Regions from separate parts of the Terrabacter sp. P2_E3 genome, predicted to be linked through region 2. Evidence: riboswitches for the same ligand, from Rfam matches in the RefSeq annotation. Region 2 holds a riboswitch; each other region holds the start of a gene.
What was found. Region 2 has a riboswitch for cyclic di-AMP ahead of AC1DW8_RS11425 (C40 family peptidase). Riboswitches for the same ligand answer to the same signal wherever they lie in the genome.

Region 1 (5,647 bases), on a different contig from region 2:
CGAGGACCTGCCCACCGGCGAGAACCTCATCCTGTCGGCGTCGTTCGTCAAGGACGGCACGGAGCAGACCCCCGTCGCCACCGGCACCCTGTCGCTCTACCACGGCGACACCCTGGTCGGAGAAGGCCAGATCAAGCTCCAGCCCGGCAGCTACATGATCGCCGGGGAGGGACTGGCGGTGGGCCGCGACATGGGCGACCCGGTCACGCAGGACTACCCCGGCGAGCGCCCGTACCGGTTCACGGGAGGCACCATCAGGCGCGTCGCCGTCGACGTGAGCGGCGAGCCCTACGTCGACCTGGAACGTGAAGCGCAGGGCATGTTGATGCGTGAGTGAACCGCCACCGACCCCCGCAGGGTCGTCACACGATCGGTCCCCACGAAGGCCGCACGGGCCCACGGCTGGAGCATGAGCATGCATGAGGACGAGCGTGGTCGGGCCGAGTCACCGGCCGACCTCGCACCACGGGGGCGGGTGCTCGACGAGATCCGCACACCGCGGGCGGCGGCCATCGCCGGGATCGCCTTCGCCGTGCTCCTGGGGGCGGTCGTCATCCTCATGTACCTGGCGCTCCCGGGCACCGGCGGCCGCTCGACGTGGATCACCGATGCGGAGCGCCGCGGCAGGGTCACGCTGGCGACGCAGCTCACCCCGTACGCGGGCATCGCCTTCCTGTGGTTCATCGGGGTGATCCGTTCCCGTCTCGGGCACCGCGAGGACAAGCTCTTCGCGACAGCCTTCCTCGGGTCGGGCCTGCTCTTCGTCGCCATGCTCTTCGCCGCATCTGCAGACGTCGGAGCGCTGCTCGCCCTCTACGACGGGCCCGACAGCGTCTCGCCGGAGTACGTCCGGCAGGTGGGGGCGGTCAGCACGGCCCTCCTGACGACGTTCGGCATCCGCATGGCAGCGGTCTTCACGATGGTCGTCACGAACCTCGGCCGTCGCACCGGGATCGTGCCACGCTGGCTCGTCGCCGTGGGGTTCGTCGTCGCGCTGGTCCTGCTCCTCGCACCACCGCGGACGGTCTGGGCCGTCCTGCTCTTCCCGTTGTGGGTCTTGCTCCTCAGCCTGCACCTGCTGGTCACGTCGTTCCGACCGGAGCCGGCGACGGCGTAGGGCAGCGCAAGGAGCCGTGGAGCCCTGAGCGGGCCCCACGGCCCGAGTCACGCGTCAGCGGCGATCGCGGCGATCGTCGCGCCGGTCCTCACGGCGTTCACCGCGCCGGTGAATCCCGTGCGCGACGACGACGGCGCCGCCGACGGCGGCCACTGTCCTTCTCCTGCGCCTGGCTGCGAGTGGCATGTCAGGCTCCTTCCTCTTCGTCGGACTCGATGGCGGCGATGACGGCCTGGATCGGGATGCGCCCGCTGGCCACGAGCTGGCCGCCGGCGTGACGCACCGCCGCGCCGAAGGGAGCCGCCCACAGGTTCTCCCAGACCAGGACGGCCGCCGAGCTGCCGGGCTCGATGGTGTCGGCCAGGTCGGCGACGTCCTGCTCGCTGAGCAGCATGGCCAGCTCGGTCTCGTACGCACGGAGCTCGCCGATCTCCGAGTCCTCCAGGTCGGTCGCCTCGAAGGCCTCGAAGCTGCCGTCCTCCGCCTTCTTGAAGAACAGCAGGTCCAGGACCCGGATGAGCTCGCGATCCACGTAGTCCTTGAGGATCGGGGCGATCTTGCCGTTGAGGGTGCTGCCCTCGAACTCCACGACGATCCAGTCCACCGGACCGAGCTCGTCGACGTTGAGAGTCATGTCATCTTCTCCTTGAGGTGCGTCCGATGGATCGGTGCGTCCGATGGGGGACCGATCCCAACGCTAGGAGCCGCTCGTCCGTCCCGCGTCATCCGCCGGGGATGAGCCTCTCGCCGTGGGCACGCAGATGCGGGCCCGTCAGCCGGACTCGCACGTCACGGTGGAGCTGGCGAGGGGACTCGAACCCCTAACCGCCTGTTTACAAGACAGGTGCGCTACCAATTGCGCCACGCCAGCACGTCTCGGCGCGAGCGCCGCGGACGGGCGAAAGCGTAACCGAGCGGGACGGCATACGCCCAAACACCGGGCGCGAGCCGACGCCGGACATGAGAAGGACGGCCCCGCGCAAACCCAGGGGTTGGTCGCGCGAGGCCGTCCGGCTCAGTTGTATCAGGAACTCACGGGAGTCGCAGAGTCTGACCCACGAAGATGAGGTTCGGGTTGGTGACCCGGGCGCCGTTGGCCTTCCAGAGGGCCTTCCAGCCGCCGGCCACGTGGTAGCGCGCGGCGATCTTGCCGAGGGTGTCGCCGCTGTGCACGGTGACCTTGGCGCCCTTGGCGGTGTTCTTGACCGTGGGCTTCGTCGCGTACGTCTTCTTCTTGACGACCTTCTTCGTCGTCACGGGCTTCCGGACGGTCGACCGCGAGACCGGGGTCGTCGTTGCGCCACCGTTGGCCCGCGTCAGGCCGGCCCGCTGCGAGCACACCGGCCAGGCGCCGGGGCCCTGGGAGGCGAGCACGCGCTGCGCGATGGCGATCTGCTCGGCCCGCGTGGCGAGGTCGGCGCGCGACGCGAAGGCCGTGCCGCCGTAGCCGCGCCACGTGCTCTGCACGAACTGGAGGCCGCCGTAGTAGCCGTTGCCGGTGTTGATGTGCCAGTTGCCGCTCGACTCGCACTGGGCGACGCGATCCCAGACCGAGGCGGCCTTGGCCGACCCGCCCGTGGCGATGCCACCGACGATGGTGGCGGCTCCAGCGATTCCGACTCCCGCGATGCGCTGCTTGGCCGAGATCTTCTTGGCCGCAGCATGCTTGGACATGTACTGCATGGGTGATCCTTCCTGACGCGCGCCTGCGGGGTTAGCTGTCGGGTTGGGGCGTCAGGTGCCCCGTCGCGGATGCGACTTCACCCCGAGACCAGATCTCGTCCTCTTGACATGCGCTTCGACACACATGCACTCACTGGCCACACTGGGTCCCCCGTCCTCGCCCGGCCCACGGGTGTGGGCTACATCCCTGGCTGGCGAGGCTCGGCGCGCTCAGGGAACGGATAAATGGGTGTCCATGTGAAGTTGTGGGAGCGTTCGTGTGGAGCCGGACGCGACGAAGCGACCCGGGAGCCGAGTGGTGCTGCTCCCGTTCGACCCGAAAGTCGAGGCCGCCGAGCACTGACGGTACGGGAGGTTTCCGCAGCGCACAAGGCACGTCGAGACACTTCCGTGATCTTTTTTTCAGCCCCAGATGCAGGTCGATGCGCTATGCACACAGGCCCCGCACAGAGGCCGCCCGGACGCCCCACAGGCCCCGCCCCGCACGCTCACCGTCTCGTGCGCCGAGCCGTCACTTCCCGAAAGGGTTCGTCGTGAACGGGTCCCACGTGAGGCTCGACCCGTGCTGCAGGGCCACGAGCGCAGCCGCGACGCCGAAGACGGCGAGCAGCCCGGACACGATCTGCGCGGCCAGGCCGGCCGGCACGAGGCGCCGCGCCATCGAGCGCGAACCGCGTCGCAGTGAGGCGCCGCCGGGGCCCCACCACAGCATGAGCAGGCCGAGGACACCGCCGATCGCGAGCGTGATCGGTGTGCCCGGGCCGAGGTCGGTCCCCTGCGTGCCGGCGAGGAGCAGGGCGGCCGCGAAGACGCCGGCGAGCGCCACCGCCACGGGCAGGAGCAGCCCGACCCCGGTTGCGATGATGCCGACGACGAGGTGCCACGGGCTCGACACGACGGCGAAGGGCACGTCGCTGCGCCGGCGGCCGAAGTCGTAGCGGCGCAGCACGAGCGCCGTCACCGAGCGATCGGTGGCCCGGGCGAGCGCCGACAGGACGACGAGCACGACGAGGGCGATGCCCGGCCACGCCATGAGGGCACCGACCCAGGCGATCGCGACGGCGGCGAGCAGGCCGGTGCGCATCGGCAGTCCGATGCGCGGGTCGCCCTCGCGCTGGGCGGGCTCGTCGTCCTCGTCCCACTCGTCGTCGGGCCAGTAGCCGTCCTGCGGAGCCGGTTCGACGTCCTGGCCGCCGCGCCCGTGTCGGGCATCGTAGGCCTGGGCGCCACCCCAGTCGTCCGGCGACGTGGGCTCGTCGTCCCAGCCGTGGTCGTATGCCGCCGGGCCGGGATCGGGCGACCGTGGACCGGTCGGGGGCGGGGCCCACCGCACCGGGTTCCCCGCGGCCGCACCAGCGCCCACGGCGCCTGCCGTGCCTGCTGTGCCTGCTGTGCCGACGGGCGGCATGACGGCGGTGCTGCCGTGCTGCACGACCTGGGTGTCTCCGGGGGTCGCGCTGACGCGGCCGTCGTCCCACGGGTTGCCGCTCGGCGTCGGCACGGTCGCCGCGCGGCCGGCGGCGTAGAGCTCGAGCGCCGCGATGACCTCGTCGGCGTGGGGGCGAAGCCGCGGGTCGGGAGAGAGGGACGCGCGCAGCAGCGGCACGAGGCGCGGGTCGACGCCCTCGAGGTCGACGTCACCGGCACGGACGCGGGTGAGCACGGCGTCCATGCGGGCGCGGCCGAACGGCGGACGGCCCGACGCGGCATACGTGATCGTGGCGGCCCAGCCCCACCAGTCGGTGGCGTCGGTGATGGCGGCACCCTCGACGAGCTCGGGCGAGAGGTAGCCTGGCGTGCCCATGACGAGCCCGCCGACGGTGTGGCGCACGTCGTCCTGCAGGTGCGCGATGCCGAAGTCGATGAGGACCGGGTCGCCGTCCTCGATGAGGACGTTGCCCGGCTTGATGTCGCGGTGGACGACCCCGCACGCGTGGATGGCGCGGATCGCCTCGGCGATCCCGCGGGCCAGGCGGAGCAGGTCCGCCGGGGCCAGCGGGCCGTGGTCCTCGACGACCTCGTCGAGGGCCGGGCCCGGCACGTAGCGGGTCACGATGTAGGGGCGGGGCGCCATGACGTCGGCGTCGATGACGCTCGCGACCCGCGCGTCGCGGATGCGCGAGAGGGTGTCGACCTCACGGGACAGGCGCTGCCGGGCGTCGGCGTCGTGCGCGACGTGGGCGCGCAGGACCTTGATCGCGACGGCACGGCCGCGCGGGTCGAGGGCGAGGTGGACCACGCCCATGCCGCCCTCGCCGATCTCCTCGATGAGGCGGTACGGGCCGATCCGCTGCGGGGACCCCGGCCCGCCGGGGCGCGCTGCCACGGGCACGCCACCGGTACGCGCGCCGGGCCGCGGGTTGGGCACCCGCTCGGTCCGGTCGTACGCAGTCATACCCCTACGGTATGCGACGGGGGCGCCACGGCAGGAACCCTGCGGCAGCGAGCCTCGGAGTGTCCTCGTTCGTCGGTTCTGTCCGGTTTCTCCAGAGCGTCAGCTGCTGATGTAGTCGCGCAGCTGATCGCGCTCGGACTGGAGCTCGGAGAGCCGGTGCTTGACGATGTCGCCGATGCTGACGATGGCGGCGAGCTTGCCGTCGGCGTCGACGATCGGCACGTGGCGCACCCGCATCTCCGTCATCGTCCCCGCGAGGTCGGCGATGTTGTCGTCGGCCGAACCGGTGGTGACCTCGCTCGTCATGATCTGCGACACCGGCGCCTCGAGCACGCTCGTGCCGGTGCTGTGGAGGTGCCGGACGATGTCGCGCTCGCTGACGATCCCGTCGACGCTCGAGCCGTCCGTGCTCACCACGACCGCGCCGATGCGGTGCTCGGCCAGCAGGCCGA
Region 2 (5,647 bases):
CAGGATGCCGAAGAGGATGAGGCCGATCACGGCGGTCGCGATCGGCGCCCCGAGGGCGATCGCGAGCGAGAGGCAGACTGCCATCAGCACGAGGAGCGTGATGGTGCTCGAACGATGCACCGCGACGGCCGGGTCGGGCGCGTCGGTCACGGAGCCGCCCGCTCGGGGCCGCCCGGTCACGAGGTGAGCCCCGCTGCGCTGCAGGCCCTGGCGCTGACGCTGGCCGTCGAGGTGCCCGTGCTCGTGGCGTTCGCGCGCGCGGCAGGCTGGGCCGGGTGGGGCCGCGCGCTCGTCGGCGCGGTCGGCGTCAACGTCGTGACCCACCCCGTGCTGTATGCCGTGTCGACGGGCTTCGGGTCACCGTGGCAGCTCGTGGGGGCGGAGGTCGCCGTCGCCGCCGTGGAGACCGTGCTCCTCGTCGCGGGCTGGCGGGTGCGGGCGCGCGAGGACGCGGTGACGGTGGCGGTGGCGGTCGTCGCCGCCAACGCCGCCTCCACCGCCATCGGTCTGCTCGTCCTCTGAGTCCCGGCCACGGGCCAATGCTTTCGTCGGCTGGTCGGCCCGGCCACCCGAGTAACCCGATCGTTAGGGTCCTGTGGCGTGACCGAGATTCAGGGGGACGGCGCGGAGGGGCGCAGCGGCAGCCTGCGTGCCATCGCGCTGTCGGCCTACGGGCCCACCCTCCTGGGCTCGACGGGCGCGGGCGCGGTGTCCCCGATCATCGCCGTGTCGGCGCGTGAGCTCGGCGCCTCGGTCGGCGTCGCGGCGCTGCTCGTCGCGATGCTGGGCGTGGGTCAGCTGCTCGGCGACCTGCCGTCCGGTGCCCTCGCCGCCCGCATCGGTGAGCGCCGGGCGCTGCTCGTCGCGGCCGTGATCGAGGCCATGGGCATGCTCGTCGCGGCTCTGGCGGGCGGTCTCGTCATGCTCTTCGTCGGGGTGTTCGTCATCGGGCTCGCCGGCTCGCTCTTCGGCCTGGCCCGGCAGGCCTACCTCACCGAGGCGGTTCCGGTGGCGATGCGGGCGCGGGCCCTGTCGACGTTGGGTGGCGTGCACCGCATCGGCTACTTCGTCGGCCCGTTCATCGGATCGCTCGTCATCGCGAGGTGGGGCACCGAGGCGGCGTATGCCGTCGGCGGCGTCGCGAGCATCGCCGCGTTCGTCCTCGTCCTCGTCGCGCCGGACATCACCGGCTCGGCGCACCGGATCGGGGGCGGCGGACCGCCGCGCAGCGTGGCATCCGTGCTCCTGCAGCACCGGCACGTCCTCCTGACGCTCGGCACCGGGGCCATGTGCGTGGCCGGGGCGCGCGCCATCCGCGAGGCCCTCGTGCCGCTGTGGGCCGAGTCGGTCGGCTTCTCCCCGGCACAGACGTCGCTCGTCTTCGGGGTCGCCGGGGCGCTCGACATGGCGCTCTTCTACCCCTCGGGCTGGCTCATGGACCGCCACGGCCGGGTCGCGGCCGCCGTGCCCAGCATGCTCGTGCTCGGCCTCGGCATGATGCTGCTCCCGCTCGCCACGAGCCTCGTCGCCGTGACGGCCGCGGCGACCGTGCTCGGTCTCGGCAACGGCCTCGGGGCGGGGCTCATCATGACCCTGGGCGCCGACGCCTCGCCCGCAGACGGACGCGCGCAGTTCCTCGGCGGTTGGCGGCTCTGCGCGGACGTGGGAAGGGCGGCGGGTCCGCTGGCGTTGTCAGGGCTGAGCGCCATCATGTCGCTCGGCGCCTCCGCCGTCGTGCTCGGCGTGGGTGCCGTGGTCGGGGCGGGCTGGCTGCGCATCTGGGTGCCACGGCACGACCCGACCCGACGCGCGAGGACCGGGCCGACGCCGGGGCCACTGACGGGCGGTCCCTGACCGCTCTCCGATTCTGAGAAGGTATGACCGTGACGGACCTGATCGACACCACCGAGATGTACCTGCGCACCATCTTCGAGCTCGAGGAGGAGGGCATCGTGCCCCTCCGCGCGCGCATCGCCGAGCGTCTCGGCCACTCGGGCCCCACCGTGTCGCAGACCGTCGCCCGCATGGAGCGCGACGGGCTCGTCGCGGTCTCGGGCGACCGTCACCTCGAGCTGTCCGACCACGGCCGGCTCCTCGCGACCCGCGTCATGCGCAAGCACCGCCTCGCCGAGCGGCTGCTCGTCGACGTCATCGGCCTCGAGTGGGAGTACGCCCACGACGAGGCCTGCCGGTGGGAGCACGTCATGTCCGAGAAGGTCGAGCGCAAGATCCTCGGCCTCATCGGCGAGGGGCTCGAGTCGCCCTACGGCAACCCCATCCCCGGTCTCGAGGAGCTCGGGGTGCGCCAGGACGAGGACTTCCTCACCGGCCTCAGCACCCTGACCGCCGCCGTGGGGGCCGCGCCGACGGTCGTGACGATCCGTCGCATCGGTGAGCCCGTCCAGGTCGACCCGGAGGCGCTCGCGCTGCTGACGAGTGCCGGCGTCGTGCCCGGCGCCCGCGTCGAGGTCGTCCGTGACGGCGGCCGGGTCGTCGCCGTCCGCGAGGGCAGCGAGCCGTCCACGGGCGTCTCCCTGCCCGACGACGTGGCCGTCCACGTCTTCTGCCAGGCCGCCTGAACACGCCGTATCCGGCAGGGTATGCCCCGGTTTGCCGGGTCGTTTTGGCAGGCCTTGCCACACCTCGTCCGGCCCCGTCCGGAGGTCGCTGAAATTTCTTTGACTTCCGGGAACTCGAAGGTGACAAGGCACTCCTACTTGGGTACGGTGGGCGAACTTGCTCTCCCCGTCGAGTGAGTGCCCCGGGTCGGACCGCCTAGTCCTGCCATCGACCTGAGGCTCAGTACGAACCGCATGGCAGGAGCGGGGGAACCACTTTCTCCGGGCGTCGAGAGACGCCCTCGGGGTGAAGCCCTCCGTGGACCGAGACCGGTCCGAGCGAAGGCCGGGCAGTACCTCCAGCCCGAACCCGACAGCTCACCTCGTAGGCGTCGAGAGGTCAAACGTGGCTCAGAACGTTCCCGGGCGCCACCGCGCCCCCGGTCGCTTCAACGCGATCTCGGAGCTCAAGACGATCGCCAAGGAGTCGGCCCAGCCCGCCGTGAAGGGTGCCGCCATCGTCGCGGCCTCGGGTGGTCTCGTCGCTTCGTTCGCCGGCACCGCGAACGCCGCTGACGGCTCCGCCAGCACGGTCGCCGGTCCCGCGGCCGTCGGCCCCGCCGTCGGCACGCTCAAGGCCGGCAACGCCCTGTCGGCGATCGGTTACGCCAAGCCCGCCCTCAAGCAGGCCTCGGTCAAGCCGGTCGTCATCGAGGACGTCCAGGTCAAGTCCGAGCGCGCCGCGAAGAAGGCCGCCGAGAAGGCCGCCGCCGAGCGTGAGGCCACCCAGCAGCGCGCGTCGCGCTCCGGCTCGACCACCCGGGCCGCCCTCAACGTCGCGCCCAACCCCAGCGCCACGGGCATCATCGGCATCGCCCAGTCGTACTTCGGTGTTCCCTACGTCTACGGCGGCACGACGCCCTCCGGCTTCGACTGCTCCGGCTTCACGTCCTACGTCTACCGCCAGGCCGGCATCTCGATCCCGCGCACCGCGTCGGCGCAGGCCGCGGCCTCGACCCCGGTCAGCAACCCGCGCCCCGGCGACCTCGTCTTCTTCGGCTCGCCGATCTACCACGTGGGCATCTACGTCAGCCCGGGCCGCATGATCGACGCCCAGCGTCCCGGCACCGTCATCGGCAACCACTCCATCTGGACGACGCCGTCGATGTACGGCCGCATCTGAGCGGTCACCTCTCACGCCACACCCTGCGCCCCCACCGGATCCGGTGGGGGCGCAGCGCTTTTCCGGCCCCGTCAGCCACCGTGGTTGACTGAGTCGATGACCGATCAGCCTGCTGCCGAGTCCACGACCATCATCGAGCTCGACCTCTGGAGCGACCTGGTCTGCCCCTACTCGTGGGTCGCCAAGCGCCGTGTCGAGGCTGCCGTTGCCGCCTTCGAGCGGCCGCACGACGTCACGGTGCGCCTGCGCTCCTTCGAGCTCGACCCGGACGTCCCGGTCGGTGGCTCCGTGCCCGTCAGCGACCACCTCTCGGTGCGCCACGGCGGCGACGCGGGCGCCGGCCGGCTCATGAACGCCAAGGCCAGCGAGGTGGCCGAGGCCGACGACCTCGTCTTCGACTGGGACCGCGCGGTGCGCGCCAACACCTTCGACGCGCACCGGCTCTGCGCCCTCGCCGGCGAGATGGGCGGGCCCGCGCTGCGCTCCGCGGCGGTCGAGCGCTTCCACTCCGCGCACTTCGGCGAGGGCCTCGCCATCGACGACCGTGAGGTCCTGCAGCGCCTCGCCGGCGAGTGCGGTCTCGACGAGCGGCGGGTGTCGGCCGTGCTCGCCTCCGACGAGTACGCCGAACAGGTGCGTGAGGACGAGCAGCAGGCGCGGTCCATGGGTGTGACGTCGACGCCGTTCGTCGTCGCCAACGGGTATGCCGCCGTGACCGGAGCCCACCCGGTCGAGGACTACCTCGCGCTGCTGCGCGGGGTGGCCACGCAGACCGTCTGAGCGCGAACGCGCGGGCCGGGTGCCCGACCCGGGGAGCCGGGCGGACGGCATACGCCCTCGGTCAGGAGGGCTGGTCCGCGGCCGGGCGGCCGAAGGAGACCGCGTCGTCCACGGCGGGTGGGGCGTCGGCGCGAAGCTGGTGGTCGGGGAGCGGGCCGAGGGCGTCGTTGACGGTCGAGAAGGCTCGGCGCAGCGCGACGAAGACCGTGATCGCGAAGATCTGCCGGTCGTCGAAGCCGACGGCGCGCAACGGCTCGAGATCGGCGGGAGTGGTGGCGTTCGGGGTGCTCGCCACGGTCCGGGCCCACGTCGCCAGGGCGGCGTCGGCGGCGTCGAGGGGCTCGTCGTCTCCGCGGAGCACGGCGCCTGCGACCTCCTCGCCGGCTGCGGTGGCGAGGCGGCCACCCCACGCGAGCGCACAGTAGGAGTCGCCGATGGTCGAGGCGGTCGCGGCGATGAGGATGCCGCGCTGCCGGAAGCTCAGGCCGGCGACGGAGACCATGTCGGCCAGGAGCGCGAAGAGCGTGTCGTGGGCCGCGGGCGACTGGGCCCAGACGCGGCTGAGGTTCATGACGTAGCCATGGTCGGTGACGTCGCTCGCGAAGTAGGCCTCGAGCTCCGGTGTCAGAGCCGGCTCGCTGAGGAAGCCGTGGCTCGGGTCGGTCGCCGTCATGTGCTGCTCCTGGGGTGACGGGTCGTGGAGTCTCCATCGTCGCATGCAGGTCCGGGTCGGATCCGGATCTTGGGCAAGCCCGCCCGGGCGTCGGTGGGTGCTCCCGTCCCCTCCTCGGGAGCACCCACCACCCGTCGGACCGCAGCCCGTCGCCGCCGTCCGTGATGCGCCGGTCGTCGCCCCCACCGGCTCGCCCGGGTCTCCGCCCACGCGTCCGGCGCGGCGCCTCACGGGGGAAGACGTAGCGGCGCCCGAGGTGTGTCGCAAACGCACGCAAATCACCCGGCACGCCGTCAACCCTGTACATCCGCGGGCATGTCGCGCCATGATTCGGTCCCTCGCGCATCTCCAGGGGGGAGGATGCGTGAGGTGCGTTGCTGACGCGCCGACGGGTCGGGGACGGGACCCGGCGCCCGGTCACGCACCCTGCTGGAGCTTGGGTCGAGACAGCCG
Region 3 (5,647 bases), on a different contig from region 2:
CGGCGGCCAGGCCGCTGACGGCCTCAAGAGCGGTGGCCAGAACGAGGCCCTCATGCTCGTCGGTGCTGGCTCCCTGCTCGCCGCGGCCGGGACCGGCGCCTTCGCCGCCCGTCGCGCTCGGTCGCGCGCCTGAGCGACCGACACCGAGCGGCCGACACCGAGCGGCCGACACTGAGCGGCCGAGTTCGAGCGGCCGACACCGACACGACCGACACCGACACGACCGACCGGGAGTGACCCGACCATGAGCGCACCGACCGGCTCCACGCCCGAGCCGACGTCGCCCACCTGCGACCGCAGCACCCGCCGCATCAGCGCGGGCGTGACGGCGGCGCTGGCGGTCATGGCCGTGCTCGTCGTCATCGGGATCGTCGCGCTCGTGGTCGGCCTCAGAGGGAGCCCGGGGACCCCCGGCCCGCCGCAGCCCGCGGCGGGCGGGGTCGCCACGGCCAGCGCCCCCGCGACGCCCGGCCCGTCCTCGTCCAGCCCGTCGGCGTCCCCCGGTCAGGGTGGGACACCGGCGGCGGGCAGGACGGCCGGCGCCGCGCCGGGCACCGTCGGCATTGGTGACTTCCTCGAGGCGTCCGAGCCGACGTCGATCGAGATCCCGTCGATCGGGGTGCGCTCCTCGCACTTCGTCCGGCTCGGCATCCAGGCCGATGGCACGATCTCCGTGCCGGGCACGGCCCAAGAGGTCGGGATCTACGACGCCGGCCCCACGCCCGGCCAGCTCGGCCCGTCGGTCCTCGCCGCACACGTCGACACCCCCTCGGGCGTCCCGGGCATCTTCTACGAGCTGGGCAAGGTCAGGGCCGGGGACGTCGTCAAGGTGTCGCGCCGGGACGGGTCGCACCTGACCTTCACCGTCGACAAGGTCGCGGCCTACAAGAAGTCCCAGTTCCCGACCGAGCTCGTCTACAAGGGCGACTTCACCCAGGCCGAGATCCGCCTCGTGACGTGTGGCGGGCCGACCGACAGCCGCAACGAGTACCGCGACAACGTCGTGGTTTTCGGTCACCTCTCGCGCGCCGCCTGACGACCGCTCCGGGACCGCGCCCGGCCCGACCCGCACTCGAGCCTCGCTCGAGGCACACTCGAGTCACACCAGCCCGGCGTATGCCGCGGGGTCCCCACCGAGGGACCCCGCGGCATACCCGTGGGGGGCTTGTCGAGGACCCCCTCCGGATGTGATCCACGTCTCACCCAGCTGAAGGTAAAGCGTTGGTATAGACGGGCACTTCGGACATTCAGGGGCGATCGGCGCGCGTCGTCGTTACCGTGGCGTGACATTTGCCAGTCGCCTCGTCTAGTCTTCCGGGAGTTCGGCCACCTGGCCGGGCTCTCGTGAGGTGGACCGCCTAGTCCTGTCACCGCCTGACGAGAGAGATCGAACCTTGTGACAGGAGCGGAGGAACCACACGTTTCTCCGGACGTCCTACGCAACGACTTCGGACGTCCTTGGGGTGAAGACCCACCCGCCACGCGAGCTTCGCGGGGCGGGGGTGGCCCGGGCACCTTTCCGCCCGAACCCGACAGCTAACTTCGTAGGCGCGGAGAGGTAACACGCGTGAACACTGAGAACATCCGCGGTCGCCATCGTGCGCCAGGCCGCCACAACCCCCTCAACGAACTCAAGCTCCTCGCCCGTGAGTCGGCTCAGCCGGCCATGAAGGCGGGCGCCGTCGTCGCCGCCACCGGTGGCCTGGTCGCCACCTTCGCCAACCCGGCGAGCGCCGACACCCTGTCGCCCAACTCGGGCGACGTCGCGGCTGCTGCCGGTGTCGACGCCGCGGCTCCCGCCGCTGTCGGTCCGGCCACGGCTGCCACCCCGGCCGCGTCGACCGCGCTGTCGAAGATCGGCTTCGCCCCGGCCGCGCAGAAGGCCGTCGCCCACCGCGTCGCGCCGGCCAAGCCGCAGGTCATCGAGGACGTCCAGGTCAAGTCCGAGCGCGCTGCCGCCAAGGCCGCAGCCCAGGCCGCCGCCCAGCGCAAGACCGCCTCCCAGCGCGCCTCCCGCGACCTGACCCGCGCCACGCTGACGACGAGCACGTCGTCGGCGAAGGCGAGCGTCAACTCCACGACACCGAGCGCCTCGTCCGGCGTGCGCGCCTCCTCCAACTGGGCCACCGCGGGCCAGTGCACCTGGGGCGCCCTCAACAAGTGGTACCAGTCCGAGGGCTACTACCCCGGCGGCTGGACCGGCAACGCCATGGCGTGGGCCTCGGGCGCAGCATCCGCGGGCTACACCGTGACGGGCACGCCGCGCACGCGGTCGATCCTCGTCATGCAGCCCGGCGTCCACGGCTCCTCGAGCGTCGGCCACGTCGCCTGGGTGACCGCGGTCAACGGCAACGAGGTGACGATCATCGAGATGAACGCCCTCGCCGGTGCGTACAACTACAACACGCGCACGCTGACCGACGGTCCCGGCATGAAGTACATCTACGCGCCGTGACCCACCGGGTCGTCATCTCGACGACCTCCGCGACGACCACCGCGGAGTTCTCCACGAGCTGAGCGCGTACGAAGGGGAGGATGCCTGCGCATCCTCCCCTTCGGCATACCCACCCGAACCCTCCGGCCCGCGTGGGATCCCCCACACGCGCAACCCTGGACACACGGGAATGATCGACCGCCTGCCCTCCTTGTCGCCTAGGTAGTTGAAGGCTCCACCGATAGACGGTGGGGGCCGCCAACCACCACCGACAGTCCCCTAGACGTGAGGAGCAGGCCTGTGTCCACGGCCTTCGAGAGCATCCGCATCGGCCGCTGGGACCTTCCCCAGCGCTTCGTCATGGCCCCGCTGACCCGCAACCGCGCGGGCGAGGGCCAGGCACCGACCGAGCTCAACGCCGAGTACTACGGCCAGCGCGCGAGCGCCGGCCTCATCATCACCGAGGGCACCCAGCCGAGCGCCGTCGGGCAGGGCTACCTCGACACCCCCGGCATGCACTCCGACGAGCAGGTCGCCGGCTGGCGCCTCGTCGCCGATGCCGTGCACGAGGGCGACGGCCGCGTGGTCGTCCAGCTCATGCACGCCGGCCGCATCGCCCACCCCGACAACAAGGGCGGCCTCGAGAGCGTGGCGCCGAGCGCCATCGCCGCGCCCGGCGAGATCGTGACCCCGAAGGGCCAGCAGGCGTATGCCGTCCCGCGGGCCCTGGAGACCGACGAGATCCCCGCGCTCGTGGCGGAGTTCGTCCACGCAGCGCGTCAGGCCGTCGCGGCCGGGCTCGACGGCGTCGAGGTGCACGCCGCGAACGGCTACCTGCCGCACCAGTTCCTCGCGCCGTCGAGCAACGAGCGCACCGACTCCTACGGCGGGTCGCCCGAGAACCGCGCCCGCCTGACCGTCGAGATCACGAAGGCCGTGGCCGAGGCGATCGGCGCCGACCGCGTCGGCATCCGCATCTCGCCCGCGCACAACATCCAGGGCGTCCTCGAGGAGGACGAGGCCGAGACGGCCGCGACCTACGAGTCGCTCGTGGAGGGCATCGCCCCGCTCGGGCTCGCCTACCTCAGCATCCTCGGCGACCCGGAGTCCGACCTCGTCCGCGATCTGCGCAAGCGTTTCGACGGCCCGGTCATCCTCAACACCGGCTTCGGCAAGGTCACCGAGCTGGCCGACGTCGAGGACATCCTCGAGCGCGACCTCGGTGACCTCGTCGCCGTGGGGCGCGAGTTCCTCGCCAACCCGGACCTCGTCCGTCGCTGGCGCGAGGGCGCCCCGCTCAACGAGCCGAACTCCGCCACCTTCTACGGCGGCGGCGCCGAGGGCTACACGGACTACCCCGCCCTCCCCTGACACCCCACCGTCGAGTGAGCGCCCGGTAACAGTCGAGTGAGCGCCCCGTCACAGACCACCTGTGGCGGGGCGCTCACTCGACTGGGACGAAGCGCTCACTCGACTGGACCAGGTCGGATGGGCATCGGCGTAGGCCGGTCAGGTGGGCGCCGGCGCTGGCCCGTCAGGTGGGCTCGGGCGGGTTCTCGCCGGCACCCCCGGACGGGAGCGGGTCGCCGAGGGGTCGCTGGACCCACGCGACGTCGTGCGAGGCGCCGAACTTCCAGCCGATGTCGCGGTAGGTGCCGACCGGCTCGAAGCCCATCGCCGCGTGCAGCCGCCCGCTCGCCTCGTTGGGCTGGGTCATCCCGGCCGCCGCCATCCGGTAGCCGCGGGCCGTGAGCCGCTCGAGCAGCGCCTCGTAGAGCCGCCGCCCACCGCCACGACCCCGCCGATCGCCCGCGAGGTAGACCGACACCTCGCACGACCACCGGTACGCCGCCCGCTCCTTGAACGGTCCGGCATACGCGTAGCCGACGACCTCGCCCGCGTCCTCGAGCACGAGGAAGGCGTGCTGCGTCTGCGCCTTGGCGATCCGGCGCTCCATCTCGGCGACGTCCGGCGGCTCCGTCTCGAAGGTGACCGTCGTGCCGGTGACGTAGTGGGCGTAGATCGCAGCGCACGCGGCGGCGTCGCCGGGCGTGGCATCACGCACCGCCGGCGCATCGGTCGCATCGGTCGCATCGGTCGTACCGGTCGTACCGGTCGCCGCGATCCGGTCGAGAACGTCGGGCACGTCGGGCACGTCGGGAACGTCGGACATGCGCAGATGCTAGGCCGAGCCCTCGGCACCGGGCCTGCCCGGTGGGTCGTCCTCCGGCTCCTCCGGCTCGCCCTCGGGAGGCGGCTGCTGCGTCCTCGACGAGTCCAACGCCTCGAAGAGGGTGCGAGGGGCGCGGGCCCCGCCCGGCACCCCGCCGGCGCCGACAGCGGCCGAGGCGCGCGGCATACCCGCCGCGAAGCGAGCGACGATGAGCGCGACGAAGGTGACGAGGTAGACCTGGCCGATGACGGCCTCACTCGCCGCGGCCATCCGGCCGAGATCCGTCACTGCTGCGACGTCACCGAAGCCGACCGTCGAGATCGTCACGAGGCTGAAGTACATGTACGTCGTCGTCGGCACGTCCTCACCGAAGAAGGGGGTCGAGGTGAACGCGTCGAGGGTCTGGAAGAGGAAGGCATAGGTCACGGCGATCTGGAGGTAGGCAGCGACCGAGCCCATGATGGTCTGGACGGTGACCACGGTGTGCTGCAGCACCCGTCGGGCGATGAGCACCGGCGTCAGCGCGGCGGCGAGCAGCCACACCGTCTCGGGGGGCACCGTCTGCGTGCCGTCGGCGCGACGGTAGGTCAACGTCGCGACGCTGAGGATGAGGACCGCGGCGACGAGGACGTTGACGGCGCGACGCCAGCGACGTCGCAAACCTGACGCACGGGCGGCCGCGACGAGCGCCAGGCCACTGATCGCGTGCGCGAAGAGCTGGGCGACGACCGAGCCACGGGTGTCGACGAGTCCTTGGACGGCGATCGTGGCCAGCACGAGCACGAGGACGAGTCCGTACCGATCGAGGAGGGGGCGGCGGACGAGGACTTTTCGGCGCTCCGCGCGGCTCGTCGGGCCGGAAAGGTTGGGCCGGTCTGGCCGGTCTGGACGGTCGGGACGGTCGGGCGCACTCGTCGGGGCGGTCCTCGGCGCCTTCGCGTCGTCGTCCGCCCCGCGTTCGGGCCCGCGCTTCTGCCCACGCTCCTGCCCGTGATCGGGCCCGCTGCTGGACTCGGCCATGCCGCCCTCCTCGAGGGTCG

Region 1: it holds a riboswitch for cyclic di-AMP, as region 2 does, so the genes downstream of both, AC1DW8_RS01865 (LysM peptidoglycan-binding domain-containing protein) here and AC1DW8_RS11425 (C40 family peptidase) in region 2, are expected to answer to the same signal.
Region 3: it holds a riboswitch for cyclic di-AMP, as region 2 does, so the genes downstream of both, AC1DW8_RS08350 (CHAP domain-containing protein) here and AC1DW8_RS11425 (C40 family peptidase) in region 2, are expected to answer to the same signal.

Annotation. Positions count from the first base shown of each region.
Region 1 is NZ_JBFUEN010000002.1:20,363-26,009, reverse strand. It holds gene AC1DW8_RS01885 (arylsulfatase) at 1-337, shown strand, start outside; gene AC1DW8_RS01880 (hypothetical protein) at 410-1,117, shown strand; gene AC1DW8_RS01875 (DUF6325 family protein) at 1,305-1,751, opposite strand; tRNA gene AC1DW8_RS01870 (tRNA-Thr) at 1,913-1,988, opposite strand; gene AC1DW8_RS01865 (LysM peptidoglycan-binding domain-containing protein) at 2,150-2,800, opposite strand; cyclic di-AMP (ydaO/yuaA leader) riboswitch at 2,804-2,991, opposite strand; gene AC1DW8_RS01860 (serine/threonine-protein kinase) at 3,312-5,195, opposite strand; gene AC1DW8_RS01855 (CBS domain-containing protein) at 5,295-5,647, opposite strand, start outside.
Region 2 is NZ_JBFUEN010000008.1:18,531-24,177, reverse strand. It holds gene AC1DW8_RS11445 (hypothetical protein) at 1-150, opposite strand, end outside; gene AC1DW8_RS11440 (hypothetical protein) at 184-522, shown strand; gene AC1DW8_RS11435 (MFS transporter) at 601-1,854, shown strand; gene AC1DW8_RS11430 (iron-dependent transcriptional repressor DtxR) at 1,884-2,579, shown strand; cyclic di-AMP (ydaO/yuaA leader) riboswitch at 2,787-2,962, shown strand; gene AC1DW8_RS11425 (C40 family peptidase) at 2,965-3,741, shown strand; gene AC1DW8_RS11420 (DsbA family oxidoreductase) at 3,838-4,521, shown strand; gene AC1DW8_RS11415 (carboxymuconolactone decarboxylase family protein) at 4,583-5,194, opposite strand.
Region 3 is NZ_JBFUEN010000005.1:117,564-123,210, reverse strand. It holds gene AC1DW8_RS08360 (hypothetical protein) at 1-133, shown strand, start outside; gene AC1DW8_RS08355 (sortase domain-containing protein) at 245-1,036, shown strand; cyclic di-AMP (ydaO/yuaA leader) riboswitch at 1,376-1,563, shown strand; gene AC1DW8_RS08350 (CHAP domain-containing protein) at 1,568-2,455, shown strand; gene AC1DW8_RS08345 (alkene reductase) at 2,735-3,805, shown strand; gene AC1DW8_RS08340 (N-acetyltransferase family protein) at 3,969-4,607, opposite strand; gene AC1DW8_RS08335 (potassium channel family protein) at 4,617-5,627, opposite strand.